Regions from separate parts of the Aliiroseovarius crassostreae genome, predicted to be linked through region 1. Evidence: riboswitches for the same ligand, from Rfam matches in the RefSeq annotation. Region 1 holds a riboswitch; each other region holds the start of a gene.
The links. A riboswitch is a leader RNA that binds a small molecule or an ion and turns the genes downstream of it on or off. The one in region 1 is predicted to bind cobalamin.
Positions count from the first base shown of each region.

Region 2: another riboswitch for cobalamin. It lies ahead of bluB (5,6-dimethylbenzimidazole synthase); the one in region 1 lies ahead of K3J57_RS00405 (DUF1636 family protein).
Region 3: another riboswitch for cobalamin. It lies ahead of K3J57_RS15970 (DUF4198 domain-containing protein); the one in region 1 lies ahead of K3J57_RS00405 (DUF1636 family protein).
Region 4: another riboswitch for cobalamin. It lies ahead of K3J57_RS03340 (DUF1636 family protein); the one in region 1 lies ahead of K3J57_RS00405 (DUF1636 family protein).

Region 1 covers NZ_CP080772.1:93,844-101,674, reverse strand. The annotation lists gene K3J57_RS00420 (FecCD family ABC transporter permease) at 1-1,019, opposite strand, end outside; gene K3J57_RS00415 (ABC transporter substrate-binding protein) at 1,021-1,968, opposite strand; gene K3J57_RS00410 (ABC transporter ATP-binding protein) at 1,981-2,763, opposite strand; gene K3J57_RS00405 (DUF1636 family protein) at 2,760-3,164, opposite strand; cobalamin riboswitch at 3,265-3,483, opposite strand; gene K3J57_RS00400 (ATP-binding protein) at 4,221-5,753, opposite strand; gene K3J57_RS00395 (response regulator) at 5,741-6,427, opposite strand; gene K3J57_RS00390 (VIT and vWA domain-containing protein) at 6,480-7,831, opposite strand, start outside.
Region 2 covers NZ_CP080772.1:407,838-415,668, reverse strand. The annotation lists gene panC (pantoate--beta-alanine ligase) at 87-947, opposite strand; gene panB (3-methyl-2-oxobutanoate hydroxymethyltransferase) at 944-1,771, opposite strand; gene K3J57_RS02045 (ABC transporter substrate-binding protein) at 1,945-3,426, shown strand; gene K3J57_RS02040 (DMT family transporter) at 3,841-4,770, opposite strand; gene K3J57_RS02035 (c-type cytochrome) at 4,967-5,575, shown strand; cobalamin riboswitch at 5,676-5,877, shown strand; gene bluB (5,6-dimethylbenzimidazole synthase) at 5,926-6,720, shown strand; gene K3J57_RS02025 (YebC/PmpR family DNA-binding transcriptional regulator) at 6,952-7,692, opposite strand; gene K3J57_RS02020 (hypothetical protein) at 7,801-7,831, opposite strand, start outside.
Region 3 covers NZ_CP080773.1:195,960-203,790, forward strand. The annotation lists gene K3J57_RS15945 (PhoX family protein) at 1-1,824, shown strand, start outside; gene nagA (N-acetylglucosamine-6-phosphate deacetylase) at 1,961-3,079, opposite strand; gene K3J57_RS15955 (glucosamine kinase nucleotide-binding domain-containing protein) at 3,076-3,975, opposite strand; gene K3J57_RS15960 (phosphatidylserine decarboxylase) at 4,147-4,839, shown strand; gene pssA (CDP-diacylglycerol--serine O-phosphatidyltransferase) at 4,832-5,566, shown strand; cobalamin riboswitch at 5,751-5,974, shown strand; gene K3J57_RS15970 (DUF4198 domain-containing protein) at 6,125-6,922, shown strand; gene cbiM (cobalt transporter CbiM) at 6,960-7,577, shown strand; gene K3J57_RS15980 (NikL family nickel/cobalt ECF transporter subunit) at 7,574-7,831, shown strand, end outside.
Region 4 covers NZ_CP080772.1:678,797-686,627, reverse strand. The annotation lists gene K3J57_RS03350 (RNA degradosome polyphosphate kinase) at 1-401, shown strand, start outside; gene K3J57_RS03345 (Ppx/GppA family phosphatase) at 465-2,003, shown strand; cobalamin riboswitch at 2,139-2,350, shown strand; gene K3J57_RS03340 (DUF1636 family protein) at 2,443-2,874, shown strand; gene K3J57_RS03335 (hypothetical protein) at 2,901-3,314, opposite strand; gene K3J57_RS03330 (endonuclease/exonuclease/phosphatase family protein) at 3,361-4,377, opposite strand; gene K3J57_RS03325 (molecular chaperone DjiA) at 4,381-5,067, opposite strand; gene nhaA (Na+/H+ antiporter NhaA) at 5,258-6,463, shown strand; gene K3J57_RS03315 (VOC family protein) at 6,560-7,174, opposite strand; gene scpA (methylmalonyl-CoA mutase) at 7,311-7,831, opposite strand, start outside.

The sequences.
Region 1 (7,831 bases):
AACCAAATAAAGAACAAACCACCAATCAACCCGGTCACAATCCCAATTGGTATGTCGTCAGGAGCCATGATTGTGCGTGCCAGGATGTCAGACCAAAGGAGATAGATTGCTCCAAACAACGCGGATGCGGGCAGAACCCGGGCGTAATCACCTCCCACCAGCAAGCGGACGATATGCGGGACCATCAGACCGACAAAGCCGATGATGCCAGAAAAAGCGACCATCACGCCAGTGATCAATGCGCCTGTCATGAAAATCATCAACCGGAAACGGGTGACGGGAATACCTAGGGTTGATGCGGTTTCATCGCCGATGGTCATGGCATTCAGATTGCGGGCGTTCAACCAAAGATAGCTGCCGCACAGCACCAAGACCACCAACGGATATATCAGCTGGCTCCATTGTGCCAGACCCAACCCACCGAGCATCCAGAAGACCACTGTATGTGTAGCACGAGGATCGCCTAGAAAGATCAGGATATTGGCAAGGGACATGACGATGAAGGACACGGCCACACCAGCCAAGATCAGGCGATCAGCGCTAGTGGCCGAGGCAAACTGCGACACGCCCAACACCAACAGCGTCGCCCCTAGCGCACCGAGGAAGGCAAATAAGGGCACCGTCAGAAGGCCAAGAAACATGCCAGTGTGTAAAAATGCCAATATGGCGCCAAACGCACCGCCTGCCGAAATACCCAGCAAGTGGGGATCGGCCAGTGGGTTACGCGTGACCGCTTGAAGGCTACCTCCGACTATGGCCAGTCCTGCCCCCACGAAACACGCCAAAAGCGCACGGGGAAAGCGAATGTCCCAGACGATGGCCTCGCGCCCGGTGGACCAAGTTCGCGTGATGGTGTCCGGGGCAAATTTGTTAACCAAAATGCCCCAGACAGTTGGCAGGGGCACCGATATGGCGCCCACGCTGATCGCAATCGATATAGAGAAGAGCAGCAGGACGACCCCGCCCCCAATCACAAAACGGAAACTGGTGCTGCGACTGTCTGCTGCCCTTGCAAACATGTTATTCATCCCGAAAAGCCGCAGCGAGTGTTTTCACCGCCTGAATGTTGCGCGGGCCTGGTGTGGCTTCGACGTATTCCAGCGTTACGAAACGGTCGTTCTTCACAGCATCCAGATCCGCGAAGGCCGGGTTGGATATCATAAAGTTGCGTTTCTCTTCGGCTGTCACCTCTCCGTAGTTCACAATCACGATGACTTCGGGGTTGCGTTCGACCACAGCTTCCCAGCCCACGGTGGCCCAGCTTTTCTCAAGGTCGTTCATGATGTTGGTGCCACCGGCGGCCTCGATCAATGCGTTTGGCATGGCATAGCGGCCTGCCGTGAACGGGACATCCTCTCCGCTGTCATAGACGAAGACGCGCGGGGCTTTGGCAAGCGGCGACAGAGAGGCGGTGAAGTTAGCAAGATCAGTGCGATAGCCTTCAACCAGTGCATTGGCCTTATTTTCAACACCAAAGATTTTGCCCAGATTCAGCAGATCATTATACATGTCATCCATGCTGGCGGCGTCTTTTTCACCGATATGGATGCAGCTTTCGGTCAGCTCATAGACTGTGATGCCAAATTGGTCGAGCGTCTTGGGCGTCACGTCCCCCCCGACTTTCATGCCATAGTTCCAACCGGCAAAGAAAAAGTCCGCATCCGCGCCGATCAACACCTCTTTGCTCGGGTATTTCGCAGACAGCTCGGGCAGTTCTTCGACGCCTGCTGTCATCGTCTCGTCCAGCGTTTTCCAGCCAGAGATACCAGTGTAGCCCACCATGCGGTCGGCCAGACCCAAGACCAACATCATCTCGGTCAGGTTTACATCGTGCGCGATTGCCGCCTTAGGCGGCTCTTCAAAGGTCACTTCACGGTTGCAGCTTTGCACGGTGGTTTGCGCAAAGGCCGTTGTCGTCATCACAGCCAGCAACACGCCGGATACGAGTGGGGTTTGGAAAAGTTTCATAGGGGGCTTCCTTTAGCTCGGCAGATGAAATGAAAGGTGTTGAGTATTGCTGAGGCTCAGCGTTTCGCGATGCGCTGTGACGCGGAAGGTTTGGGACACCTGAAGCTCACTCAGCACGTCCTCGGGTGGGCCGAAACCCTTGCAGTGGCCATCTTCAAGCAAAAGAACGGCGTCGCAGACATCGGCGGCCATGTTCAGGTCATGCAAGGACACGACAATGGTCAGACCAAGCGTGCGGCTCAGCGACAGAATCTCAAGTTGATGGCGGATGTCGAGGTGATTGGTCGGCTCGTCCATCACCAGCACTTGTGGTTGCTGTGCCAACGCGCGCGCCACCATCACACGCTGCCGTTCACCGCCAGATAATGTGCCGAGGTCACGATGCATCAGGTGCTGAAGGTCCATTCGAACGATGGCCGCATCGACAATCTCGGCATCTTGCGCACCGGGGGTCGAGAACCCCAAACGGTGCGGTGTGCGGCCCAGGGTAACGATATCGCGCACGGTTAACCCGAAAGCACCGGGTTGCTCTTGCAAAACGGCCGCAACCTTTCGGGCCGCTGCCTTCGGCGGAAGGGACCAAATATCCTCTCCGTCCACCAAAATGCGCCCTGATGTTGGTTGCTGGTAGTGGTAGATCATGCGCAACAGCGTGGACTTGCCCGCGCCGTTCGGGCCGACCACCCCCAGCACCTGTCCGGACTGAAGCTCAAAGCTGACGGGGTGGAGAAGACGCGGCAGAGACCGATGAGGCGCCCAGCTGATATTGTCAGCAACCAGACTTGCGGCGCTCATGACAGGCGTGCCGCGCTGTCTTCGACGGCAAGCATCATGGCCGGAACCCGTGCCAATGTATGTGTGCGCAGCTTACCGGGCCGATCGACGGATGAGCACCAACCATCCCCCAGGACGGCATATTGCTGAGCGAAAGAAACGAGATCATCAATGTCCTGATCGGGGTCAATGCCGCCGAACAGATAAGTTGCTTTGCGTGTGCTGTGATACGCAATCGTGCAGGGCTGCGCACAGCCCGCCATGCAGGCAACGCCCGAGATCTCGAACTCTTCACTGATCGTGTCACCCGCCGCATCAATCGCCGCGCGAAGCCGTTCGATCAGTTCATAGCCGGGGCGACAGGTCTTGCCCTTGTGTTTGCATGATGTGCAGATGGTAATTCTGTGATTTGGTATGCCCATGTCGCCCTCCGCGATAGAGCGGGGCAAACACAGGTCGATTTTCACACGGTTTTATCCGTAAAGCCATCATGGCCTCCTGTCCGGACACCCCGCCCGGGTTGAAGTTACGTCTTTGATGGCAGGTCTCCTGACTTGCGGGTTATTGCTTGCCCGAACCTTCCCAAACGCTGTGCGTTCAGTGGTGTTCATCGGGGTCGCTCGCCGCTCACAGTTGCGGGGGCAGTCACGGATTTGGCGCCGATTGGCTCTTCCTCACCGTATTCCCTTTTCATTCCGAAAGCGCGTTTGTCTTCCGAAAACCATCCGGGATTGTTTCGGACAATAAATTTCCCGAGTCAATGGGCTTGCAGCAAGCTTCAAATCGACAGCTGGATTTGGTCGGTATGGTGCAAAAGCGGTCGTCGAATAAACCACAACCAACGGCAGAAAAGTCCTGCTACATGATCTTAGGCCGCCATATCTATGCTGAGGGGTGACGAATGGCTGGTTCTTACGCCGTATTGCAGCATCAAAATTTTCGCCAGTGCAGCGCACGCAGCACAAATTTAACACTTCCGCTGTGGGCTCTTTTGACACCTTCGCCGCAGCATTGACGAAGGACCGCTTTTCGTATTGGGTCAGGAATGCTTGACGTTTGGGTCGGAATTGAGTGACGTGAATTCCTTGTTTCCTGAAGTTTTGGCAGCCGAATGCGTCAAAGGCTCGTGACGTCCCACAGACCAAGGCCTTAGCGTTCAATCGCTGAGGCCTCGTTTGGTTTTAGAGACACGGTAGGTACCCAAGTCATTGCAATAAGCAGTGAGTTTCTGTGTTCTGGCATGAAACGCTCATCCCTCAAACATCACTGACCACCCTTTAGATTCGCGAACCGGACATGCGGTTTGGTATCCCCGAGATGCATGAGACAGAAAATGAGGGATACTCTCCATGCCAGAGATTTATCGGCACAACTGAAGTTGCCACGTCACCCAAACAAAGTGTTGGATTATTCGCCAGCTAGTGCCTGCTACTTAAACCAAAGCTGAAATCCAATCCCAGTTTGCGGATATCCACAGCTCAGAAACGTATCTCGAACACGGCACCGCCCTCGTTCGGGATCACGCACAGCGTCGCGCCATAGATGTCCAGAAGGGCGGTGACGATGGCCAGCCCCATCCCAGTGCCCCCTTGGTCACGGCGGGTGGTGAAAAAGGGATCGGCCAACTGCGCGGCATCATTTTCCGAGATCCCCTCGCCATCATCCCGAATGCTCAGCACGCCATTTTGGTGCTGAAGCGTCAGTTTGCGCGCACCGTGGGCAAGCGCATTCTGCGCCATGTGCAGCAGGATGATTTCGCCATGCGCAACGGAAAGAGGGATTTCGCGGGTGCTGTTTTGGTCGATCTGAATCGTCAACCCGTCGATATCCGGCAGCATCGCCGCCAATTCCCCCGGGCCCTTCTGTGTCTCTTGCCGCAGCTGAGACATCTCGCGCAGCCGCGTCAGCAAGATGTTCATCCGCCCACTTTCGCTGCTGATATTTCCCAGAAGCTTGGCGCGGTTTTCTGGGCTGAGGGCGTCGCTTTGCAGCAGTTCTGCTGCGCCCAAGATCGACGTGACTGGCGACTTCAATTCATGGGTGACGTGATCAGTATAGGTCGCAATCTCATTCGATCTTTGATCCAGGGTATCCGCCATCGACAACATGCTTTCACCCAGATCTGCCAACTCACGCACGCCATAGTGGCGCAAGGGTTCCGAGCGGGGCTTGTCCCCCGCTGCAATCGCGCGCGCCTCGTTGCGCAACCCGCGAATTGGACGGGACATGAGGCGCAGCAACAGTGCCCCGAGCAGTAGCGCACCGGACAGCGTAAAGACGCCCATGATCATCAGGGGGTCACGCTCGCGGAACACAAATTTGCGCAAGCTAAGGGGGGTGCGTGACAGCATCACAACGCCGATCACGCGGTCGTCGGACAGCACCGGATAAGCGATGAACACCCGATACCCCGTGTCGCGGCTGATCGAGTTCAGAGGGTGGCGACCATAATCGTCGTCACGGGTGCGCAGGGTGACACCGACCCCTCCTGTCAGGGCGGTCTGAACCTCAGGCAGCCCTGCGAAATCATGCAGCCCGTCTTCGCCCAGCCCGACGCCTTCGTGATCCAGAAAAATCGCCCCTGCCAAAGTCGTCCGTCCTGCAGCTTCGGCAAGCGCACGAAGGCGGGACAAGGTTTCCACATGGCGTAGATCTGAGTGGGCATTGACCGGGTTCCCCGCGGGCAGAGGGGGGAGGACCTGTTGTTTTCGAACATCTATTCTGGATGGAATCGGGTGCAGTGGTTCGCGCCAGAACACCATCTGTTCGTCACCCACAATCGGGCCAACAGGATCGCCCTCCAAGCTGTCGAACACGGTCCGGTAAACCTCGGCATAGATGGCGCCTTGCTTTAATAGCGCCTGCTCGGTTTCGCGGACAAATTGGTTGGATGTCAGCTGCACGGTCAGCATCGCCGCAAGCGGGATCGACACAAGAGCCACGCAGATAAAGCCGACAACCAAAGCCATCGAGGGGCGCCATTTTTGACGGATCCGGGTCACAGGCTGCATGGGCCAAGCTTGATGCCGACGCCATGGACGGTCACAATGATGTCGTCGCAGCCCACCGTTGCTGCCTTGGCCCGGACGTTGCGGACATGGCTGTCAATTGTGCGGCCCGACATGGTGGAGTTCACGCCATAGATGGCCTGGATCAACTGGTTGCGGTCATGCACGTGATCGGGCCGTGCCAGCAGGCTGGCGAGAAGTTGAAACTCGGTTGCGGTCAAGTCCAGCGTGTGATCGGCAATCCGGCAGACATGCCCGGCATTGTCTAAAGACAGCTGACCGCGGTTTTGCGGGCGCGACGCCGCGTGGACCCGAGACAGGATCGCCTTGATCCGCAACACCAACTCACGTGGGCTGAAAGGTTTGGGGACGAAATCATCCGCCCCCAATTGAAAGCCCAGCACGCGGTCAATCTCATCATCGCGGGCGGTCAGGAACAGCACCGGCACATCAGATCGCGCCCGGATCGCCTTGCAGCAATCGAACCCGTCCATGTTGGGCATTCCGATATCCAGAACGACCAGATCGACCTTTTCGCGCGCGACATGTGTCAGGGCAATCTCGCCGTTCGAGGCTTCGGTCGTGCGCATCCCTTCGGCCTCCAGCGCGATACGGATGATGTCGCGGATTTTGGGATCATCGTCTACAATCAGAACATGCGTAACCATAGGTGACATGTTGCAAGAGGCAGGGGTGATGTCCAGCCTTACATGTTGGCCTTTCATCAGATTACACCTGCTTCATTCGACGCGGCCGCAGCCCCAGCAATGTCATGACCGCGACAAGGATCATACCAAGCATGGCTTCGGGTTCGGGCGCCGAAGAGCCGGAAAAGCCCTGCGGATAAGCCTCTTCGCTGACACCAGACACCATAGGCAGGGGGACCCCGGCAGTGTTTGCTTCGCGGTCAGTATCGTTCACAACCTTCTGCGACACAGCCACGAATGAGGTGTTCTTTGTCTGCAGCGAGAACTCCAGCCCCAGTCGCGTAATCTCGGCATCCGCTGCCCCGGCGCGGTCACGTACGGCGATGCGACGCTCCATCGTTGCGATCTGATTGCGCGCCCAGATCAGCGGCAGAGCTGCCTCACCCTTCTGATCGGACAGGACCAGCTTCACCGGCATTTGGGCTTTGCGTCCTTGCACCAGACCGTTCAGCATCACCTGCCCCTGATCCGCCCCCTTATAGCGCGCATAGATGCGCAGGCTGTTGCCCGCAAACAGATCCGGGATGCGCGCAGGCGTAATGTCAGAAACCTCAAGCTCGCCCCAGTCAATCTCGATGTCGGTCAGAAGCGGGGTCTTTAGATTGGCAGCCATGACCTCGGCCACTTCCATCGCGTCTTCGTCCAGCCCGACATAACGTGCGTAACCGCGCCCTTCCTCGGCCATGGCATCCAGCAGATATCGATTGACCGAGCTGCCAATCCCGAACGCATAGATCCGCGCCTGCCCGATTTGTTCGCGAATGGTGCGCAGGACCTGGGCCTCACCCCCGATATAGCCATCAGACAGGAAGACCACGATGCGCATGGTATTTGCGGGGCTGGAGGTGGCAAAGGCCGCGTGGATGGCATCGTCGATCTCGGTCCCGCCACCGGAGGTCAGTTTCGAGACAAACTTTCGTCCCGCTTTGATGTTGCTGCTTGTTGCCGGGGTCGCGCCCTGTGCAAAATGGCGGGCTGTGTCAGAAAACGGGATGATGCGGAAATAGTCATCCGGACGAAGCCCCTTCAGCGCCGCATCCATGAACCGTTTGCTGGCGGCCATCGGCTGGCCCGACATCGACCCCGAGGTGTCCAGAACAAAGATCAGTTCGCGCGGGGTGGCGGTGGCTTCGTCAGGAATTGCAGGCGGCTCGATCATCACGGACAGAAACCCGCCCCGCTCATCGTGATGGGTCAGGCTGGCAGCCTGTAACGCCTCACCGCCCAGCATATAGCGCAGGATTAGATCTTTGTTGTCCATCACCTTGCCCTGAGTGAAGCGTGCGCCCAGCCCATCATCGGTATCAGTGATGTCCAGCGGATGGGTCGGGCTGGCAAACTGCGAAACCTCAACGCCCGCGACCATCGTCACAT
Region 2 (7,831 bases), 310 kb from region 1:
GCAGCGGCGCAAACAACAATGTCCGAGCAACGCGAGGCCATTAGAAGCACCGAGCCGCAGGCGAGGCCCCGGCCCCGCCACCCCCATCACACCGCGATGTTATCGATCAGCCGAACATCCCCCAGCATCGCCGCCACCAGCAGGCGCGTGGGACGGCTGAGATCAGTGACCGGCGCCAGCGTTTCGGCATCACGCAGTTCCAGATATTCCACCGCGCTGTAGCCCGCATTTTCGATCTGCTGCTTTGCGCTGTCCAGCACCACGCGGATCTCGGCCCCGTTGCGAATCGCTTGCGCCGCCCGGTCCATCTCGCGTTTCATCGCGGGGGCAATCGCGCGCTCCTCGGGGGTGAGCCGCACATTGCGCGACGACATGGCCAGCCCATCCTCTTCGCGCACCGTCGGACAGCCCACCACCTCGGTTTCGATATCCAGGTCCTGCGACAGGCGGGTGACCAGAAGAAGCTGTTGATAATCCTTCTGCCCGAAATAGGCGACATCCGCACGCGATTGCAAAAACAGCTTTGACACCACGGTTGCCACACCGTCGAAATGGCCGGGGCGATGGGCGCCTTCCAGATCTTCGGTCAGGCCGGAAACCCGCACATTGGTCGCAAACCCGTCGGGGTAGATCTGGTCAGGCGTGGGCACATAAAGCGCGTCGATCCCGTAGGGGGCAAGCTTGGCCGCGTCTTCCATTTCGGTGCGCGGGTACTTGTCCAGATCATCGGGATTGTTGAACTGTTTCGGGTTTACAAAGATCGTCACGATCACCCGATCCGCCCCTTTTTTGGCAGCTTCAACCAGCGACAAATGCCCTGCATGAAGCGCGCCCATGGTCGGCACCACTGCCACTTTTTCCCCGGCAAAAATCCACTTGCGACGCAGGGCGCGCATCTCATCCTTGCGACGCACCAGCTTTACACCGGCAATCATATCAGCGTTCATTTCTGCGGCACCTCGTCAGCAAAGACATGTTCCGGCGCGGGGAAACTCCGCGCGCGCACTTCGGCGGCGTATGCCTTGATCGCCTCTTCCCCGTCAACGCCCAAAGTGCCGAAACGCTTGACGAATTTGGGTTTGAAGGCGGTGAACAGCCCCAGCATGTCGTCCACGACAAGCACCTGCCCGTCGCACCCGGCAGAGGCGCCGATACCGATGGTCGGGATCGACAGCGCCTCCGTGATCTCATCCGACAGGCCCTTTGGGGTCTTTTCCAGCACCACGGAAAAGGCGCCGGCCTTTTCCACCGCGCGCGCATCCGCCATGACGCGGTCACGGTCTTCGCCGCGGCCCTGCACCTTGTAGCCACCCAGCGTGTTGATGGCCTGCGGTGTGAGGCCGATATGGGCCATCACCGGAATGGACCGCGAGGTGAGGAAGGCAATGGTTTCGGCCATGGTCACGCCCCCCTCGAGCTTCACCGCATCCGCACCGGTTTCGCGCATGATCGTTGCTGCATTGCGAAACGCCTGTTCGGGGCTTTCTTCGTAAGACCCAAACGGCATGTCGATCACCAGCATCGGGCGGGTGAGCCCCCGGCGCACGGCGGCGCCATGCAGGCACATCATCTCCATCGTGACACCCAGCGTATCAGGCAGCCCGTGCAGCACCATACCCAGGCTGTCCCCAACCAGAACCACATCCACATGGTCGTTCATCATCTGCGCCATCGGCGTGGTGTAAGCGGTCAGAGTGACAATGGGCGCACCACCTTTCATGGCGCGAATGTCAGACGGCGTCAGGGCCGTTTGGTGGCTGCTGGCGGACATGTATTCCCTCCCCGGAACAAGACACGCGGGGTCATCGCCCCACATTCGGCGCAATATACATGCTGCATCGCAGAAAATCAAAGGTCTGGTTTGCGCACAACTCCCCCTTGCCATGCCCCCACCCCTTCGCGTTTCATGGGGGCAACAGTGACAGTCCACAAAGGAGGACAGCCATGAGTTTTCTCAAATCTACCCTTTTCGCCCCCCCCTGCGCCCTGGCCCTGATGGCGGGCACGGCGCTTGCGGGCAATGACACGATCAGTCTCGGCATGGTGCTGGAGCCGCCCAACCTCGACCCGACCAGCGGTGCGGCCGCGGCCATTGACGAGGTGGTCTATGCCAATCTGTTCGAAGGGCTGACACGGTTTGGTCCGGACGGGTCGGTGCGCCCCGGCCTGGCGGAAAGCTGGGAGGTGAGCGAAGACGGCACGGTCTATACGTTCAAACTCCGGCCCGATGTGCGCTTTCACGATGGCAGTGAGATGAACGCGGATGACGTGGTTTTCACACTGGATCGCGCCCGCGCCGAAGACAGCACCAACGCGCAGAAGGCCCTGTTTGCCGGCATTGAAAGCGTGGCGGCGCTGGATCCGCTGACGGTGCAGGTGACGCTGGCCAAACCCAATGGCAACTTTCCCTTCAACATGGCCTGGGGGGATGCGGTGATCGTGGCGCCGGAAAGCATCGGACAGGCCGCCACCCACCCGGTCGGCACCGGCCCGTTCACCTTTGGCAACTGGGCCAAGGGCGATCACGTGACGCTTGAACGCAACCCAGATTACTGGGGCACGCAACCCGCGCTGGCCAAAGCCACGTTCAAGTTCATCTCGGACCCGAACGCCGCCTTTGCCGCGATGATGGCAGGGGATGTGGACGCGTTTCCAAACTTCCCTGCCCCGGAAACACTCACACAGTTCGAGGCAGACCCACGGTTCACCGTGATCGTCGGGTCAACCGAGGGCGAGACGATCCTGTCGACCAACAACAAGGCGCCCCTGCTGGATGACATCCGCATCCGCAAGGCCATTGCCCATGCCATCAATCGGCAAGACATCATCGACGGCGCAATGTTCGGCTATGGCACCCCGATCGGAACCCACTACGCCCCGCATCAGCCCGCCTATGTGGACCTGACCGCGAACTCATCCTTCGACCCGGACCTGTCCAGGCAATTGCTGGCCGAAGCAGCCCCCGACGGGGTGAAACTGCGCCTGATGCTGCCCCCGCCGACCTATGCACGGCGCGGTGGAGAAATCATCGCCGCCCAGCTGCGCGCGGTGGGGATCGAAACCGAGATCACCAATCTCGAATGGGCGCAATGGATCGAACAGGTGTTCAAGGGCAAGGATTTCGACCTGACCATCGTCAGCCACACCGAACCCGCCGATATCGGCATCTATGCGCGGCCGGACTATTACTTCCAGTATGATCGCCCGGAGTTCCAGGAGCTGAACGCCAAACTCGACCTGACCTCAGACCCGGAACAGCGGACAGGGCTGCTTGCCGAAATGCAACAGATCATCGCCGAGGATTACGTGAACGGATACCTGTTCCAACTGGCCAAAACCGGGGTGGCAAACGCCAAGATCCAGGGCCTGTGGGAAAATGCGCCAACCCAGGCCAATGACCTGACCGGGGTCAGCTGGGCCGAGTGATCGCAGGCCATCTTCAAACTGACCATATTCAATCTGACGGGGCGGCAAGGGCGGCCCCGTTTTCCATTCTGGCGGACGCTGGGGGCGTTGCCCCCGAGCCTTCGGCTCTCCCCCGAAGCGCTTCGGTTTTCACCTGAGACAGGGAAAAACCGAAACGCCGCAAGAGCTATCAATGTCATGGGCGTTTCGGAATAAACATGTGCCGCAAGTTTCTCCCGAAACGCTTTAGGATATTTTTGGCAAGAGGAGGATGGCAGGTGTTCTTTTCCTCTTGCTGCAAATATCCCGGGGTGAGCGAGCTTGCCTCGCGAGGGGCAGCGCCCCTTTTGCCCGAGCCAGCGGCGCAGCCGGTGGCGAGGCATCAAGCGCACCGTAGGTGCTCCTTCTGGTCGGGCCGAGCGGGGAATGCCGAGATCAGGAAGGGATGACGCCGGCCTGAGAGCTGCGCCGTTTCAGCATTGCTTCGCGCCAGGTGATATAGCTGACCGCGGACATGATCATCGCGGCACCGGCGATCACCCATCCATCCACCGGTTCGTCAAAAAGCGCATATCCCATGATCACCGCCCAGATGATCTGCAGGAATGCCACCGGCTGGGTAACTGATACAGGGGCCTCGGCAAAGGCGCGCGACATGGCATAGTGACCACCGGTGGCAAAGCCTGCCACCGCCACCAGCCAGGCCAGCTGTATCCCGCTGGGCGTGACCCAGACGATCCAGGCAAAGGGCGCCAGGGCCACGGTCACGGTCAGCGACATCATCGCCACCACCACCGCTGCCGAGGTGATCGACGACAGCCGCTTTGCAATCAGATAGGACCCTCCCAGTCCGATTGCGGTAAAGATCATTGCAAGATGCCCCGGGCCAAGCTCTCGTACCCCCGGGCGCAGGATCACCAGAACGCCGAGGAAGGCCACCCCCACCGCACTCATCCGCCGCCACGAAACACTCTCCCCCAGGAAGAGGGCGGCCCCCAGCATGACGTAGATCGGGTTGAGGTAGTTCATCGCCGTCACCTCGGCCACGGTGATCTGGGTCATGGCGTAAAACCAGCACAGCACCGCCATCGTATGCACCACCGCCCGCGCCAGAAACAGGGTCCAGCTGCGCCGGTCAAACCGCGTCTGCGCGATGCGCCCCAGCGCGGGGGCCACGAAGATCAGCCCGAACAGAAAGCGCAAAAACGCAGCCTGGGTCGAGGGCAGGCTCTGCCCCACATGTTTCACCATTGCATTCATCGCCACAAACATCAGCCCCGCAGCCAGCATCCACAGGATGCCGGACAGGGCCCGGTTTGGCGGTCGGTTGGGCGCCGGGTTGGGGGTGGGGCTGCTGCGCGTCATGGGGTGACATGATCGGATTGCACCCGGCTTGGCAAGGGAAACCCGCGCGGCCCGCCTTTGCCGCCGCCCATCCCGCGCCCCCTCCCGCGCCCTGCGCATTGGTGTGGCAATTTGCGACCTGCCCCCGGCCGGTCCGCCCGCTATGTTTGCATCACCCCGCGCCGCCTGCGCGCAAAACCTGCCAACAGGAGCCCCCATGCGTCTGATGCCTTTCCTCTTTACCGCGTTCACGCTCGCCACATCGCCACTCTGGGCCGAGGACACCACGGATATCACCGAGCTGCGCAATGATGTCTGTTCGCATTGCCATGGCGCAGAAGGAGAGGCGTCGAGCCGGATGTATCCGCGCCTCGCCGCGCAGAACCGCGACTATATCGAGAAACAGCTGCGCAATTTCCGCGACGGCACGCGGGAAAGCGACATCATGAACGGCATGGCCGAAAACCTGTCGGATGCGCAGATCACGGCACTGGCGCAATATTACGCGGCCCAGCCTCCGCTCAAACACCGGGTGCGCTCGTCGAAACAGGCGCTGGAAGCGGTCGGATACTACATCTATCACGAGGGCAATGAGTATACCAAAATCCCGCCCTGCGCCGATTGCCACGGGGAATTTGCAGCAGGCGATGCCTCCCTGCCGCGGCTGGCCGGCCAGCACCGTCATTACGTGGTGGAACAGCTGATGGCGTTTGAGGATCGGTCGCGCACCAATGACAGTGCGATCATGCATTCGGTGGCCAAGAACCTGACCGAGCTGGAGATCAACGCCGTCGCGCTTTATGTAAGCGGGCTGGTCGAGGAGTGATCCGCCGCCGCGGCGTTTTCGCGGCGCATTTGGTCGAAAAACGGATTGCCTGCGGAGCGCGGGCTTCCTACAACTGACCCGCCGGGGAGGCCCCGGCACACATCATTTTCAGGTGCTGCTGATGCGGCCGACCGCGCAAGGGGTTGGCGACTGAGGCGGAGAATCGGGAAGGCAGTGCAAACCTGCCACGTGCCCAACGCTGTAAAGGGGACTGGCCGCAACGATCCACTGGAGCTCGCTCTGGGAAGGACGCGGTCGGGAGGAACCTGAGTCAGAAGACCGGCCTGAAAATCATACTGCGCCGTGTGGACAACGGGGCAAGGACATCCATCAAGGGGAATGATATGGATATGGCCAACCCACAAACATCTTTTGACAATTGTTTTGACACGGCAGAGCGCGAGGCGCTTTACAAGACCATCTTTACCCGGCGCGATGTGCGCGGACAGTTCCGGCCCGACCCGATCCCGGATGACGTGCTGACCCGCGTGCTGATGGCCGCGCATTACGCGCCCTCGGTGGGGTTCATGCAGCCCTGGAATTTTGTCGTGATCCGAGAGGACGACACCAAGCGCAAGGTCCATGATCTGTTCGAAACCGCCCATGGGGAAGCGGCAGAGATGTTCGAAGGCGCCAACCGCGACACCTATCGCCGGCTGAAACTGGAAGGGATCCTGGAAAGCCCCGTCAATATCTGCATCACCTGCGACAAGGATCGCGCGGGGCCCGTGGTGATCGGGCGCACCCATGAACCGGTCATGGATGTCTATAGCAGCGTCTGCGCGGTGCAGAACCTGTGGCTGGCCGCACGCGCCGAAGGGCTGGGGCTTGGCTGGGTCAGTATTCTGGACCACACCCGCCTGCGAGAGGTGCTCCATATTCCCGACCGCGTGGTCCCCGTGGCCTATCTGTGCCTTGGCTATGTGTCACATTTCTTTGACCGGCCCGAGCTGCAATCCGCGGGCTGGCGTCCGCGTCTGCCGCTGGAGGAGCTGGTGAATTTCGAGCGTTTCGGGCAAGGGTCGGAAGACCCCGACGCGGTCGCGCTTCTGGAGCAGATCAGGCAGACCCAGCACAGGCTTGAAGACGGCGGGTATTCAGGCGATTTCGCACAGGCCACCTGTGACGCTGCACCAGAAACCTGACGCTTCGGCTTTGCCCGGAATGCACGCAACCTGTTGAAGTGGCTGTTTTTTGGCGCCACTTCATGCCTCAGATCAACTGCGCACCGCCGGAAGGGATATCCGTATTTCGGGCGCTAGGAGCCTCTTTGTGCTTCTGGTTTCCCCAAACACTTTGTTGGTTCGGATCTGCCCTGCTACCCAACAAAAAACCCCGACCAATGGCCGGGGTTTTCATCTTTGATCCGAGGCGGCTTAGAGCTGCGCCAGCACCTCATCCGAGGCTTCGAAATTGGTGGTGACACGCTGCACGTCATCATCATCTTCAAGCGCGTCCACCAGCTTCATCAGCTTCTGCATGCTCTCCAGATCCAGCTCGGTGGTGATGTTCGGCTGCCAGATCAGCTTGGTCGATTCCGTCTCGCCCAGCGCGGCTTCCAGCGCGGTGGCCACTTCGTTCAGGTCGGTATCGGCGCAGGTGATGCGGTGGTTTTCCTCATCGCTTTCGCAATCCTCGGCCCCGGCTTCAATCGCCGCTTCCATCACGGTGTCGGCATCCCCCACCGAGGCGGGATAGATCACTTCGCCCTTGCGGTCGAACATGAAACCGACAGAGCCGGTTTCGCCCAGATTGCCGCCGTTTTTCGAAAAGGTCGAGCGCACGGTCGACGCGGTGCGGTTCTTGTTGTCGGTCATCGCCTCGACAATCACCGCCACACCGTTGGGCCCATAGCCTTCATAGCGGATTTCGTCGTAATTCTCGGCCTCGCCACCGATCGCCTTCTTGATCGCGCGGTCGATCACATCCTTCGGCACCGATTGCGACTTGGCTTCTTTCACCGCCATGCGCAGGCGCGGGTTCTTGTCCGGGTCCGGGTCGCCCATCTTGGCGGCCACGGTGATTTCCTTGGCAAGCTTGGAAAAGAGTTTCGAGCGGGCGGCGTCCTGGCGACCTTTGCGGTGTTGGATGTTTGCCCATTTTGAGTGGCCAGCCATGGCGACCTCCGTAATTCATGCATGTCCGTATCAGTTGACGCGTTCATTACCCCATGCGGTGGCCGGGGGGCAAGGGGGGCATGGCCCGCCCGAAGATTTGCCTCTGGACTATGCTTTGCGCGCGCGGGCCTGACGGCGC
Region 3 (7,831 bases), on a different replicon from region 1:
TTTGACCATGTGGTTGAACGTGCGCTGAGCCGCCGGGGGTTTCTCGGCGGCATTCTGGCCTTCGGGTCCGGGGCTGCCGTCATGGGGGCAGGTGTGGGCGCAGGGGTGCTGAACGCCACCTCGGCCCAGGCGCAGATCGCGGCGCGTTTCCCGTTCAAACCCATTCCGATCGCCACCGATCATCTGGTGCATGTGCCGGAGGGCTATCGCAGTCAGGTTCTGGCCAGCTGGGGGGATGCGCTGTTTGCAGACGGTGCGGGCTATGACGTTCAGGACGGTGGCCCGGTTGCCAAGTCAGACCGGATTTTTGGCGAAAATACCGATGGGATGGAATGTTTCAGCCATCAGGGTCACGAGCTGATTGTGATCAACCATGAATATGCCAACCGCAAGATCAACCTGCCGGCCGCGCAGGGCGGGGTGCCGGCCGGGGCCGGGGATGTGCAGAAGCTGCAGAACCTTCAGGGCGTGACGGTGATGGAACTGGCCGAAGGGCCGGAGGGCTGGCAGGTGGTTGTGGACAGCCCGTTCAACCGCCGGATCACCCATAACTCACCGATGAAACTGGTGGGGCCTGCCGCGGGTCACGCCCTTTTGCAAACCGAGGCGGACCCGACTGGCACCCGGTCGCTGGGCACGCTGAACAATTGCGGCTCTGGCAAGACCCCGTGGGGGACCTATCTGACCTGCGAGGAGAACTTCAACGGCTATTTCGGGTCCACCACTGGTGAGGCCGACCCGCTGCCGCGCGGTTTTCAGCGTTACGGGATCGGCGCGGATGGCTGGGGCTATGACTATCACAAATGGGATGCGCGGTTTGACACGTCGAAGACCCCGAATGAACCCAACCGGGCGGGCTGGATCGTCGAGATTGACCCGACCGACCCCAGCAGCACGCCGGTGAAACACACGGGCCTTGGCCGTTTCAAACATGAAAACGCCGAGGTGGTGCTGGCCCCCTCCGGGCAGGTTGTGGTCTATATGGGGGATGATGAACGTGGCGAATTCCTCTATCGTTTCGTCTCCCATGGCCGGTATCAGCCGGGCGGCTCCACCGAAGGATTGCTGGATGACGGGACGCTTTTCGTGGCGAAGTTTCACGATGACGGCACCGGGGAATGGCTGGCCCTGACCCCGGAAACCACCGGCATGGAGAGCCTGGCCGAAGTGCTGATCTTTGCGCGCGACGCAGGTTCGGCCGTGGGGGCCACCACCATGGACCGTCCCGAATGGGTGGCCGCAAACCCGGTTGCGACCGAGGTCTATTGCGCGCTGACCAATAACAAGAACCGGGGGGTAAAGCCCAATGCCGGTGGGGATGACACGTCGGTCAACGGGCCGAACCCGCGTGAAACCAACCATTACGGCCAGATCCTGCGCTGGCGCCCGCATCAGGAAGATCATGCCTCTGACCGGTTCGACTGGGACCTTTATGTAATGGCGGGCAATCCCACGCTTTATGACAATATCTATGGCGGATCCGCGAATATCACCGAGGGCAACCTGTTCAACTCGCCCGACGGGATGGCGTTTGATGACAGCGGGCTTCTGTGGATCCAGACCGATGGCAAGGACAGCAACGAGGGCGATTATGCCGGGATGGGCAACAACCAGATGCTGGTTGGGGATCCGCTGACCGGAGAGATTGCGCGCTTTATGACCGGGCCAAAAGGCAGTGAGGTGACCGGGCTGTGCTGGTCATCGGACCGGCGCACCGCTTTTGTCGGGATCCAGCATCCGGGTGGATCCTGGCCTGCGGAAACCGGCCTGCCGCGCTCATCTGTCATCGCGGTGAAACGCGAAGATAACGGGCGTCTGGGCTGATCCGGGGGCATTTGGGCTGACCCGTTCTGCCTCAGCGCAGACGGGCGCGCTGAAAGCCCTGCAAGACAGATCCACCCCCGGCCGGTTCCGCTCAGACCAGACTGTCTGAACGGAACGGATCGGCTCGGGGGTGGGTTTATTTTTCTGTCAGCCAGTGCAGCGTGCGCAGGTCCGGGCTGAGACGGATGAAATCCTTGGCGGCTGTTGGCGGTGCCAGCCCTGCCAGCGCCCGAGGCGCAGAGGTGGCGGCGCGCAGGGCCGCAGCCATCGGCACGCCGACCTCCTCAACCATCACCTGAATGGCGCGGGTCAGGTCCAGATCGGCCCCGGCGAGCGTGCCATCCGCCAGCGTCAGCCGTCCCTGATCCCGCGTGATCCGGCGCCCGTTCAGATCAAACCCCGTCCGGTCACTTCCCGCCACGGCCATTGCGTCGGAGACGAGGAAAATCTCACCGGGGCCAGATTTGGCGGCCCATGCGGTGCGCAAGGTCTGCGGATGCACATGGATCCCGTCCGCGATCACCCCGGCCCAAAGCCGCCCCTCCCCGAGGGCCGCGCCCACGCAGCCCGGCGCGCGGCTGGCAAGCGGGCTCATCGCGTTGAACAGATGGGTGACGCAGCGCACGCCCGCTTCGACATAACGCAGGCAGGTGTCGAAATCCGCATCCGTATGACCAAGCGAGACCAGAACCCCGGCCTTGGCCAATGCGTGCACCTGTTCGGGGGTAACGTTTTCCGGGGCGATTGTGACTTTCAGCACGGGGAGGGCCTGTGCGGCGGCCATGAGCGTGTCCAGATCGGCCTCGGTCATGGCCCGGATCAGGCCGGCGTCATGGGCCCCTTTGCGGGCCAGTGACAGGTGCGGGCCTTCCAGATGCAATCCGGCAATGCCGGGCACCTGTGCATGGATGGCCTGTTGCACGGCGGCAATGGTGGCGCGGGTGGTTTCGGGCCGATCCGTGATCAGCGTGGGCAGGAATTGCGCCACGCCAAGCCCGCGGTGCGCTTTGGAGATGATGCGCAAAGTGTCGATCCCGGGGGCGTCCCCCAGCATCACCCCGCCGCCGCCATTGACCTGCAGATCCGCATAGCCGGGCGACAGGATGTCCCCGCCAAGGTCGATATCCGGCCTGGTCCCGTCCTCGGGCAGGAGTGTCTGCAGCGCCCCGTCCACAAACAGGGCCACATGGCCCATCCGCAGCTGGGTGCCGTCGAAAATCGGCCCGCCCGAGACGCGCAGCGTGGCAGCGGTCATGGCTGACCCTCCCTGGCAAAAAGATGCGCCAGCGCCAGCGCCCCCTCAAGCGGCGTGGCTTTGGGCGCGATCAGGCTCTGTTGCATCTGGTCGGGCAGATAGGCGGCAAATTCCGGCCCGATCCCACCGGTCAGGCAGAGCGGCTGGCCCTGCTGCCAGCCCATTCGGATCAGCCGGTCGGCAATTGCGTCCGCCCCGGCCTCCATCACCGCCAGCGCCAGCGCGTCACCGGTTTCGGCAAATCGGGTCACGGCCCGGGCCAGTTGCCCGAAATCCGCAGGCGAGGCCCCGGCGGCAAAGCGCAGGATGCCAAGCGGGTCGGCAAACTGATCAAGGAAATGACTGGCAAGGTCCGAGGGCGCGCGCAGCCCGTCCACCACATCCAGACTATAGTTGAGCGCCGTTCGTCCCACCCACATTGCCGAGGCCGGATCGCCCAGAACCGCGCCCCATCCGCCAATAAAGCGCATCCTTCCGCTGATCTGGGACGCCACGAAAGACCCGGTGCCGCAATGGGCAAGATATCCGTCCTCTTCCCCCAGCACACCTTTGAGCGCGGCAGGCTGGTCATCTTCGATCTTTGCATGGGCAAAGGGCAGGGCCGCGCGGATCGCGGGGATCTGCGCCGGGCTGATAATCCCGGCCAGTCCAAGATAGCTGGGCAGGGCGGCAAGCTGGTCTGCCGTCTGGCCGGAGCGGTGCGACAGCAGATCCAGACAGCGCCTGATCTCGGCCATCGCGCCCTCGAAATCGGAGTTCACATTCACCGACCCGCCTTCGACGTCATGCCGGGTGGTGCCACAATCCAGCACCATCCGGCATTTGGTGCCGCCGCCATCCACGGCGATGACCGGTTGCGTCTGGCAGGGGGCGGAGGGGGCGGAAGGTGATGTCATGGTCAAACTGTAAACCGCAGATGACGACAAAAGAACAGGCCAAACTCGGGCTGTTTGCAACGCCGTGCCGGATCACAGGCGCCGGTCCAAAGGCGGGGGCGGGTGATGCCGCTTGCTTTCCCAATCGCGCTGCGTATTTTGGGGCGAACTTTTTTGATCGGAAAACCTGCCGTGAATATGATGTCTACCTTCGTCAAACCGATGCATCCCGAGGGGCGTCGGTTTGTTGCCATTTTTGCCGCGATCACCGTGGTGCTGTTTTTGCTGTGGGAGCCGCTCGGCTGGATCGGGGTCGGGCTGACCGTCTGGTGTTACTATTTCTTCCGCGATCCCGAACGCATGTCGCCGGTGCGCGATGATGTAATCATCAGCCCGGCGGACGGGGTGGTGTCGCTGATCGAACCGGCGGTGCCCCCGGCGGAACTGGGGATGGAAGACAAGCCGCTGACCCGCGTCAGCGTGTTCATGTCGGTCTTCAACTGCCATGTGAACCGGATGCCGGTGGGCGGCAAGATCGTCAAGATCGCCTATCGCCCGGGCAAGTTCTTCAACGCCTCGCTCGACAAGGCCAGCAAGGACAATGAGCGCAACAGCCTGCGGATCGAAATGCCCGACGGGCGCGACATTGCCGTGGTGCAAATCGCGGGTCTCGTGGCGCGCCGCATTGTCTGTTTCACCGGCGAAGGGCAGCGTCTGGGACTTGGGGAGCGGTTCGGCCTGATCCGTTTCGGCTCTCGTCTGGATGTTTATCTGCCGGAAGGGGTCGCGCCGATGGTGCGTCTGGGCCAGACCATGATCGCGGGTGAGACGCTGATTGCAGAGCTGACCGACGCGTCCGAGGCAGACGGCAGCGCCGATGCTTGATGACCCCCAAAAGGCGCCCCGCAAGGTTGCCCTGATCCAACTGGTGCCGAATGTGATGACCGTGGCGGCGGTCTGTGCGGGTATGACCGCGATCCGGTTTGCCATTCAGGGCCATGTCAGCTGGGCGGTTGGGTTTATCTTGCTGGCGGCGGTGCTGGATGGTCTGGATGGCCGGATGGCGCGGCTGGTCAATGGGCAGTCCGAAATGGGGGCCGAGCTGGACAGCCTGGCCGATTTCCTGAATTTTGGCGTGGCGCCCGCATTCATTCTTTATTTCTGGGGGCTGCAGGATCTGCGCTCTCTGGGATGGCTGGCGGCGCTGACCTTTGCGATCTGCTGCCTGATCCGTCTGGCGCGGTTCAATGTGGGCAACAAATCCGAACAGGGCGGCAGCTCGGCGCATTTCGTTGGGGTGCCCGCGCCGGCCGGGGCGCTTTTGGCCTTGGTGCCGATCTATCTGGACCGGGTGTTTGTGCAGTCGGGCCCTCTGCCGGACGGGATCACGGTGCTTTACCTGATGCTGGTGGCGTTCCTGCTGATCAGTCGCATTCCGACCCCGTCTTTCAAAACCACGCGGGTGCATCGGGAGCATGTGAAATACGTGCTGGTTGCTGTGGGCGTGTTCGGGGCGGCCTTTGTGACCTATATCTGGCTGACGCTCCTGCTGTGCAGTGTGGCCTATCTGGTTCTGGTGGCCCTCGGGGCGCTGCGGATGCTGCGCGACTGACAACGTGACAGTCCCTGCGGGTGGTGATTCGCCGCGGATTTGGGTGGCGGCTTTAGGGCCCGTTTTTCTTACCTTTTCAAATGTGATTGAATTCAACGCCTTGCGCAAACTCGCGACCGACTGTCGCCTGATTGCGACCTGTGGAAAGGGGCGCTGCATCTTGACATCCGGGGCCTTGATCTGACATTCAGACCCTGTGATCGGTTCCGCGCGAGCAGAGGCTCCGCGGTAGCAATAGGGAATACGGTGAGGTGTAGCCAACAGGCGCCAATTCCGTGACTGCCCCCGCAACTGTGAGCGGTGAGCGACGCTGAACATGCCACTGGGAAGCCGCCGAAAGGCGCCTCGGGAAGGCCAGCCAAGCTTTGACCCGCGAGTCAGGAGACCTGCCGGACACTGGGCCAGGGAGACCTTGCCCATTTCCAACCGGACGCCGGGGTGAGCGTCTGGCCCGGCGGTCCCAGAACGAAAACCGGACCCACCGTGCCAACTCCCCGTTGTTCATTCCTGCTTGCAGGGCGCGCGAAAGACGTGTCCGCACTGTCGAATGAGGACGATATGAAAACGACCCTTCTGGCCAAAGCACTGGCCATTTCCCTTCCCGCATTGCTGCCGGTCACGGCCTCTGCGCATTTCCAGCTGAACTATACCAAGGATGCGCTGATCGCGCGTCCGGGGGACGTGCCGATGGGGCTGATCTTCTGGCACCCGATGGAAAACGGGCACGCAATGGACATGGGCCAGCCGCAGGAATTTTTCATGGTGCATAATGGCGAAAAGACCGACCTGATGGATCGTCTGGAGCCTGCGACCTTCAAAGGGGCCTCGAACGAGGCTGCCGCCTATCGGGCCAGCGTGCCGGTCAAACGGTCGGGCGATTACGTGGTGGTGACGGTGCCCGCCCCCTATTATGAGCAAAGCGAAGACATCTATATCCAGCAGATTGCCAAGGTTGTTCTGAATCGCAACACCCTGCCCACCGATTGGGATCAGCCGGTGGGTCTGCCGACCGAAATCCTGCCGCTCAACAAACCTTATAACGTGATCACCGGCTCGACCTTCTCGGGGCAGGTCCTGTCCGAAGGGAAACCCGTTGCCGGCGCCGAGATCGAAATCGAATATATGGCGGCCGAACCGGATCTGGAGCGGTTTGCCACCTCCGGCAGCACCGTTCAGCCAATGGGCGGAGGGAGCATTGTTGCGCTGACGGATGCCAATGGCGTCTTTACCTTCGGCATTCCGAAATCCGGCTATTGGGGCTTCGCGGCCCTGGGAACCGGACCTGAGACGGAACATGAGGGCAAGGAACTGAGCCAGGATGCCGTGTTGTGGATCCGGGCGGAGGATCTGAAATGACGCGCGCATTCCACAGTCAAAAAGGGGAGGGGGCAGAATGCATATCGTAGATGGCGCCCTGTCCAACCCGGTGGTGATTGGCGGTGCGGTTCTGGCCGTTGGCGGGCTTGCCATGGGCCTGAAGGATCTCACCCTTGAACGCATTCCTGCGGCAGGTGTGCTGTCGGCAAGCTTTTTTGTGGCCTCGCTGATCCACGTGCCGATCGGGCCCAGTTCGGTCCATTTGATCCTGAACGGGCTGGCCGGGCTTGTGCTGGGCTGGGCCGCCTTTCCGGCCCTGTTTGTCGGGCTGTTGCTGCAGGCGGTGTTCTTTGGGTTTGGCGGTCTGACCGTTTTGGGGGTGAATGCGGTGAATATCGCGCTGCCTGCGGTGCTGGTCGGGCTGGCGTTTCGCCCGCTTGTGGCGCGGGGCTCTCCGCGTCAGGGCGCGATCTGGGGGGGCATCGGCGGGGGTATGGCCATCGCGGCCACCACCATTGCCGTGGCGATTTCCCTCGCGCTGACCGGGGATGAGTTCCTGCCCGCTGCAAAGCTGGTGTTTTTTGCCCATATCCCGGTGATGGTGATCGAGGCGTTGTTGTCCGGCGCCGCCATTTTCCTGGCCCGCCGTGTCAAACCTGAATTGTTCATGGATGTGAAAGGAGGGCTGACATGATCCGGGCCTTCTTTCTGACCGCGCTTCTGGCGTTGCCGGTCCTGCCGGCTTATGCCCATAACGTGATTTCTGCCGTCTTCCCGTCCGGATCGAATATCGAGGGCGAGGTCGGGTTTTCCAATGGGGACATGGCCGTTGACCTGCTGATTGAGGTGTTTGATGAGGCGGGCACCAAGATCGGAGAGACCAAAACCGATGCGGACGGGTTCTTTCTGTTCACACCGGCCCAGCCGATCACCCATGTGTTTCGGGGC
Region 4 (7,831 bases), 580 kb from region 1:
AATCCATCGTCGGGCGTTTTCTGGAACATTCCCGTATCGTCTGCTTTGGCAATGGGCACGGGCTGCCGTCGAAAAAAGCGCGCGTTTACATCTCGTCCGCCGACTGGATGGGGCGCAACCTGAACCGGCGGGTGGAAACCCTGGTCGAGGTCAAGAACGCGACGGTGAAGGCACAGATCGTCAGCCAGATCATGGCCGCGAACTTGGCGGATGTGGCGCAGAGCTGGGTGATGGGGCCAGATGGCAGCTTTGCCCGCACCGACCTGTCCGCGCTGGATCACCCGTTCAACTGCCACCGGTTCTTCATGGAAAATCCGTCCCTCTCGGGACGCGGATCCGCCGGGGCATCAGACGTGCCGAAACTGGCCCACAGCCCCGAAGAACCTGCGGATCTGGATTGACCCGGGGCTGCTGAAATGGGCATAGTCAGCAAGGAAACAGGAAGACGGGCAGGGATTTCCAACATGAATACAACAGCTTCCACCGACGAGTGGGGTCCGTTTGGTCGCCCGATCTTTGAAGACCCCTCCGCCCGTGCCTTGTCGCGCGTAGGCGTGGTCGATGTGGGGTCCAACTCGGTCCGCATGGTGGTTTTTGACGGTGCTGCCCGTTCGCCCGCCTATTTCTTCAACGAAAAAATCCTCTGCGGCCTCGGATCCGGGCTTGCCCAGACCGGGTGCCTGAACCCAGAGGGCCGGGCGCGGGCGCTGGCCGCAATCAAACGGTTTCAGCTTCTGGCCAAAGGCATGCACCTGCCCCCGCTGACCGCGGTGGCCACCGCCGCAGTGCGTGAGGCCACGGACGGGCCGGAGTTCCGCGACGAAGTCCTGCGTGAAACGGGGCTCAAACTCTACGTGATTGACGGCGAAGAAGAGGCCCGGCTGTCTGCGCAGGGCGTTTTGCTTGGCTGGCCTGAGGCCAAAGGGCTGATGTGCGATATTGGCGGCAGTTCGCTGGAGCTGGCCAGGATCAATGGAGGCCATGTTGGCAAACGCATCACCTCCCCTCTCGGACCGCTGAAACTGGCCGACACCCCAGGCGGAAAGAAAGGGCTGAAGGCTGAGATCGCCCGGGTGGTGGATGAGCTGGCCGCCGAAATGGGCACGGATCACAAACGCCTGTTTCTCGTGGGGGGAAGCTGGCGCGCCATTGCGCGGCTTGACATGGAACGCCGCAACTACCCTTTGACGGTTTTGCACGAATACCGCATGCCGCTGAAATCACTACAAAAAACCCTGAGCTGGATTGAAAAGGTGGATCTGGAAGAGATCCGGCAACGCACCTCCACCTCGGCCACCCGTATGGCACTGGTTCCGATCGCCGCGCTTGTGCTAAAACGCTTGATCCATGTATTTCGCCCCAAGGAAATCGCCGTCAGCTCCTACGGGATCCGCGAAGGGATGCTTTATGAACAGATGCCAAAGCCCATTCGCAAACGTGACCCCCTGATCGAGGCCTGCCGCTTTGCCGAACAAAAGGACGCGCGCGTTCCTGGCTTTGGCAAAGCCCTCTATGACTTTCTCACCCCGCTTTACAAATCCGCGCGGGCGGACCAGAAACGGGTGATCAAGGCCGCCTGCCTGCTGCATGATGTGAGCTGGCGCGCCCACCCCGACTATCGTCACGAAGTCTGTTTCGACAACGCCACCCGCGCCAATCTTGGGGGGCTCACCCATGAAGAACGGGTGTTTCTCGGCCTGTCCCTGCTGCACCGCTATAAAAACAGCCGCCAGGGATCGCGATTTGAAAACCTGTTTGAAATTCTCGGCGAAAAGGACCTGATCCGGGCCGAGGTTCTGGGCAAGGCCATGCGCTTTGGCGCCATGTTCGCGGTGGATGGGCCACAGGACAAGGCGGAGCTGAAATGGTATCCCAAGAAACGCGAGTTGCATTTGCACCTTGCCGCAGAAGCCCGTGATCTTTTCGGCGAGGTTGCCGAGAGCCGGTTTGACGCGCTCTGTGCAGCACTTGACGCCACCTCAAACGTCAAAACTCTGCGCTGAGCCTTCGCTTTTTCTTGCTGAAAATACCTCGGGGTGAGGCCGCCAGGCCGAGGGGCAGCGCCCCTGCCCCCGTTCTTGTCCCTGTTCATGCCCCTCCCCACATACGCTTCTTGCTTGACACCGGCCGCGTCCTGCGTCACCCATTTCTCAGATGGTTCCCGGATCTTTCCACCAGAAAGTTTCGGGTGAAAAGGGAATGTGGTGCGGTCGGATCTCGGCCAATTCCACAACTGCCCCCGCAACTGTAAGCGGTGAGCTGTTTTGAAAAACCACTGGGCGCCCCCCGGGAAGGATCAGAACCGCCAAGACCCGCAAGTCAGGAGACCTGCCATCTAATGAAACTCAACCCGGGCGGGGTGCCCCGGCAGGAGGATCGCAGGCGGCCAGAATGCCCCCTCTTCCCCCCGCCCCATCCCGCATCTTACGCGCGGAGGGCGTCATGTACCGGACACAGATGCAGACGGTGGGACAGACCACAACAACCACACCGACCCAGAAGGGGCAGCAGCTTGTTCTCTGCACCCCCTGCCCCCATACCGGCCAGATCTGCACCGCAGGTCATGCCATGATGGTTCAGCTTCAACAGGCCATCACCGCCGCACGCGACAGTATCGAGGACGGGTTTGAAATCTCGGGCCATGCTGAAATGGGGGGCTGTGGCCGAACCTGCCTCGTGGCCTATCATGCCACCCGCAGCGAAACACATGTTTTCGGCGATGTGGAAGAAGGTGAGGACATCTCTGCCCTGCTCGATTTCGCTCGCAACAATCACGAGGCATTGAACCGCGGCACGACACCGCTTTCCCCCAGCGGCCTGCAGCGCACCCCTGGGTGCGTCATGGCCATGCGCCGGGGAGCTGCCCTGTTCTGACCTTCAGGCCAGGCCTTTGTGCGGCTTTACAGATCCGTTCCCCCGTCCGGTGTCGCAGCTTCAGGCGGGACAGGAGGCTGTGGCAATTTACGCCGCAAGATAATGTCACCATTGGGAAGCACTTCCGGCGGGTGATAGGCAGACAGATCCCCCATTTCCGCCATCAGATCCTGCCAGCCTTCGTGCAATTGCCTGGCCCAATTTTCGGCCATGCCCTCGGCCAGCCCGTCACGCATCGGGGACATTTCCTGCGCCAGCCCGTCCAGCAACATCTGCAAGCCGCGCGACATCAATTCCGCACCGTCTTCCAGCTTGGGATCCCCCTCGGGGGACGACGGCGGAGACGGCTGGGGGGATTGGGGTTGGCCCGTCTCAGCCAGCCCCGGGGAGGACAAGGCAACAAGCCCTGCCAGCAAGGTGGGTTTCAGGATCTGTTTCATACGGAAAATATGGGGCGCAGAGATCGGTATTTCCAGTGCGCAAGCGTCAAAGATCAATATCCAGCGTGACCGGAAAGTGATCCGAGGCGGTCAACAGCGCCTCGCGCAGGGCCTCAGCCCGATAACAGAGCGGGTCGTCAAACGGGTGCCAGATGCGCCAGACCGGGTCAAACCCGCGCAGGTCCTCGGAAATCATGATATAGTCGAGTAGCGCCTGCAAATATCGCTTCTGGCTCGCAATATAAAACCGGGCAGAGCTGATGCGGGCCGCCGAAGGGCGCGCCAAAAAGCGTGCCGCATGTGGATCATACAGACAGGGGCCTTCGCCCTCGCCCATTACAATTTCCACCCCTGACCGGCCAAACAGCTTTTCATATTCATCAAGCCCCGGACCATCGTTGAAATCCCCCAGCACAATCACCTGTTCCCCCGCTTCAAGAAGCTGGTCCACCCGTTGCCGGATCCAGATACATTGCGCCATCTGCTTGCGGCGGTTTTCGATGCTGATACGGATCGCCTCTTCCGCATTGCGGGCCCCATGCGGGGCTTTCGACTTCACATGCACCCCGATCAGGCGCAGTTTCTGCCCGTTTTTCCGCAGTGTCAGCGCCACCTCCAGCGGGGGTTTGGAAAACACCACCGGATCGGGATTGGCATCCACATCCAGATCCAGATGGAAGGCACCGTCAAAGCGCGGCGCATACTGGCCCTGTGCCGCCCCCCAAGGATCATGTTTTGCCTCAAACTGGTCCGGGTCATATAAAAGCGCGATTTCCTGCTGGGTGTCATTTGCAAACCCGATCAGAGCCTTACGTGCCCGCAGGCCAAAAATCCGCGCGAAACTTTCCAGAGCTTTCACGGTCGAACGGCGGCGATTTTCATCTGGGGCTTCGACCACCATGATCAGGTCGGCTTCAAGCAATTTGAACACCACCCCGGCCGCTTTGAGCTGCGCCCGCCGGGTCACGCCCCTCCTTGTGGCCAGTTCCGCATCCGCAATCGGGCGCCCCGTATCATCAAACAGCGTGTTGAACCATTCGACATTATAGGTAGCGATACGCATGGGTCAGTGGCTCCCCTGACGTGCATTGATCTCTTCCCAGGCGCGGTTCACTGCAATCAGCCGCTTTTCCGCCAGCTTGATCGCCTCTTCCGGCACCCCCCGCGCCACCATCACATCGGGATGACTGTCGCGCACGGCCTGGCGCCAGACCTTGCGAATTTCACGGATCGGCATGTCCTTGGGCACCCCCAGCACCTGATAGGGGCACGCCTCGGCGTCCGGCACGAACCGCGCCCGCAACGCAAAGAACTTCTCTTCCGGGATGCCAAAAATGCGCGCCACATGAAGCAGGAATTCATTTTCGTTGGGGTGGTATTCCCCATCTGCCAGCGCAATGAAAAACAACCCTTCCATGAGGTCGAAAAGCGCCGGGTCGGCTGGTCCGAACATATCGGCAATCCGCTGGGCATAGAGGTCAAACCCGGCCACATCGGTGCGCGCGAGGTTGAACACCCTGGCTGCCTGCTTTTCCTCTCCGCGCGGGATGGTAAACACTTCTCGAAAGGCGGACACCTCGTCACGCGTCACCAACCCATCCGCCTTGGCCATCTTGGCCCCCAGCGCGATCACCGCGATGGCAAAACCGGCTGAACGTTCAGGCGGTGTGCGCAAATGGGCAAACACGTCAGACAGGCTTTCGCCCTTGGCCAGCGCGGACAGCGCATCAGATATGCGGGACCAGATCGACATGGCTCCTTCCTACACGCTCCTGTCCGCAATAACGAGCAGAAAGACGGGGCCAGTCATGATGCAAATCATGTGGCAAATCACGCAGATCGGCTTCGGTGCTTTTCTTCAAGCAATCAGACTGTCCAGACCTTGAACCCGGGCAGTTTGCCCCTATCTGAAAGTGAATGTGACAAAAACGATCAGGGATACAATGCTCACCCGCTTTCTTGACAAATTCTTCCGCCATGATGCCGCTGGTGGCATCCTTCTGATGCTGTCGGCAATTGCCGCGCTGATCGCAGCGAACTCACCCGCGGCAGATGCTTTTGCCAGTATATTCGACGCGAAGTTTTCTGTTTTGCTCAACGGGGAGGGCCTGTCGAAACCGCTTCTTCTGTGGGTCAATGACGGGTTGATGGCGATCTTTTTCTTCCTGATCGGGTTGGAGCTGAAGCGGGAGATCCTGGAAGGGAAGCTGAAAAACCCGCGCGACGTGGTGCTTCCGGGCATGGCGGCGCTGGGGGGGATGCTGGTGCCTGCGGTGATTTATGCTGCCATCAACTGGTCCAACCCCGCCACGCTGGGTGGCTGGGCCATTCCCGCGGCCACGGATATTGCCTTTGCGCTTGGGGTTCTGGCGCTGCTCGGAAAGCGCGCACCGGCGGCGCTCAAGGTATTTCTGCTAACCCTGGCCATTCTGGACGACCTTGGTGCGATTATTGTGATTGCGCTGTTTTACACGGCTGAACTCAAGGTCTCTTACCTGATTTACGCCCTTGTGCCGCTGGTTCTGATGGGGTGGCTGAACATGAAGCGCGTGCACCGGGTTGCGCCCATTCTGATGCTGGGGGTTGTGCTGTGGGTGCTGGTGCTGAAATCCGGGGTGCATGCAACACTGGCAGGTGTGGCCACGGCGTTTTTCATCCCGTTGACGGATAAATGGGGCAAATCCCCCCTGCACGCCTTGGAACATGCGCTGACGCCTTACGTGTTTTTCCTGATCGTGCCGATCTTTGCCTTTGCCAATGCCGGGGTGAGCTTTGAGGGGATGTCGCTTGCAGCCCTGCTCGCCCCCGTGCCTCTGGGTATTGCGGCCGGGCTGGTTCTGGGCAAGCAGGTTGGTGTCTTTGGCCTGACCTGGCTGACGGTCAAGACCGGTCGTGCCGCGCTGCCCCATGGGGTGGGCTGGCAGCATGTCTATGGCATCTCGGCACTGGCTGGCATCGGCTTTACCATGTCGCTCTTTATTGGCGGGCTGAGCTTTTCGGACCCTGCTTTGATGAATGATGTGCGGCTTGGGGTTCTGCTGGCCTCTGCCCTATCCGCAGTGATCGGATTTTCTGTGCTGTATGCCGCGGGAAACCCGGCAGATGAGCGAGGACGCAAGCCTCTGCGTTCGGAGAAGGCCCAGAGTTAAAGCGTTTCGAAAGAACTCCGTCTGGGCGCAGCTCTGTGCCCAGACCTCCCTCAAAGCACTACAGCCCAGGGGTTACGGCCGGGGAGATCCCGTCGTTTACAGTTGCACCATACCCCCCGGGGTATCGATCCACGCAGACAGTCCGGGCGCGCCGGAATGCAGCGTGATCCGCTTGTCGATCACCAACGGGGCCAGCGCCACCGAAAGCGCTTCGGCCTCGGGATGGGTGATCTCCAGCGCGGCCAGACGCAATCCGTGATCGGGCAAGGCAGCGGCGGGGCCTGCTGTCTGCCAGCTCAGCAAACCGGGGGCACAGCCCGCAAAGGGCAGACGCCCATCTTCGGGCACGGCCATCTGCCAGCGATAGGTGCCACGCTCCAGTTCCAACACATCCCCGATGCCCTCAGGCGCCCGGTGCAGCGCCTCTTCAATCTCAGGCACCCGCACCACCCAATTGGTCAGCCGGGCATCGCCGGTAAAATAATCTAGGTCAAACCAGCGGGCGTGGCTTGGCCGCGCGGCGTCCGGGTCAATGGCGATCACTTCAAGGTAGATATCAGGACCAAGCGACAACAGCCGGTTATGCGTGCCCATCAACGGGTGCTGCCCGCCGCCTGCCATTGGCACCCCAAGTGTTGCCTGAATAAATTCCACCCCTTCAGCCAGGGTGGCAGAGGCAATGACAAGGTGGTCGATCGTGCCCAGCGCCATGGATAGTCTCCGATTGGTTCCGGGATGAGGCTGGCGGGAAATGCCGCCAGCTTCAAGGATTTTGTGCCGCTCCGACGTGACAATGACGGGGGCGTTGCCAAGGAAGCGGGAGGACTCCCGCCCCTCACCGCGCAGTTTAGCTGCGAACCTCACGCACGATTTGCAGCACTTTTTCAGCAGCTTGCGGGATGTTGGTGCCCGGGCCGAAGATGGCTTTCACACCACTTTCATAAAGGAAATCATAATCTTGCTGCGGAATAACCCCGCCGCAGATCACGATGATATCCTCAGCACCCTGCTCTTTCAAAGCCTGCACCAACTGCGGCGCCAGCGTCTTGTGACCCGCGGCCTGCGACGAAATACCGACGATATGCACGTCATTGTCAATGGCGTCCTGAGCCGCCTCGTCCGGGGTCTGGAACAGCGGGCCCACGTCGACGTCAAAGCCGATATCGGCAAAGGCGGTGGCGATCACCTTGGCGCCACGGTCATGCCCGTCCTGCCCCATTTTCACGACGAGCATACGCGGGCGGCGGCCTTCGGCCTCAGCGAAGTCTTCGACCGATTTCTGGATCTGGGCAAAGCCTTCATCACCCTCATATGCGGCGCCATAGACACCGGCGAGGGTTTTCACTTCGGCGCGGTGGCGGCCAAATT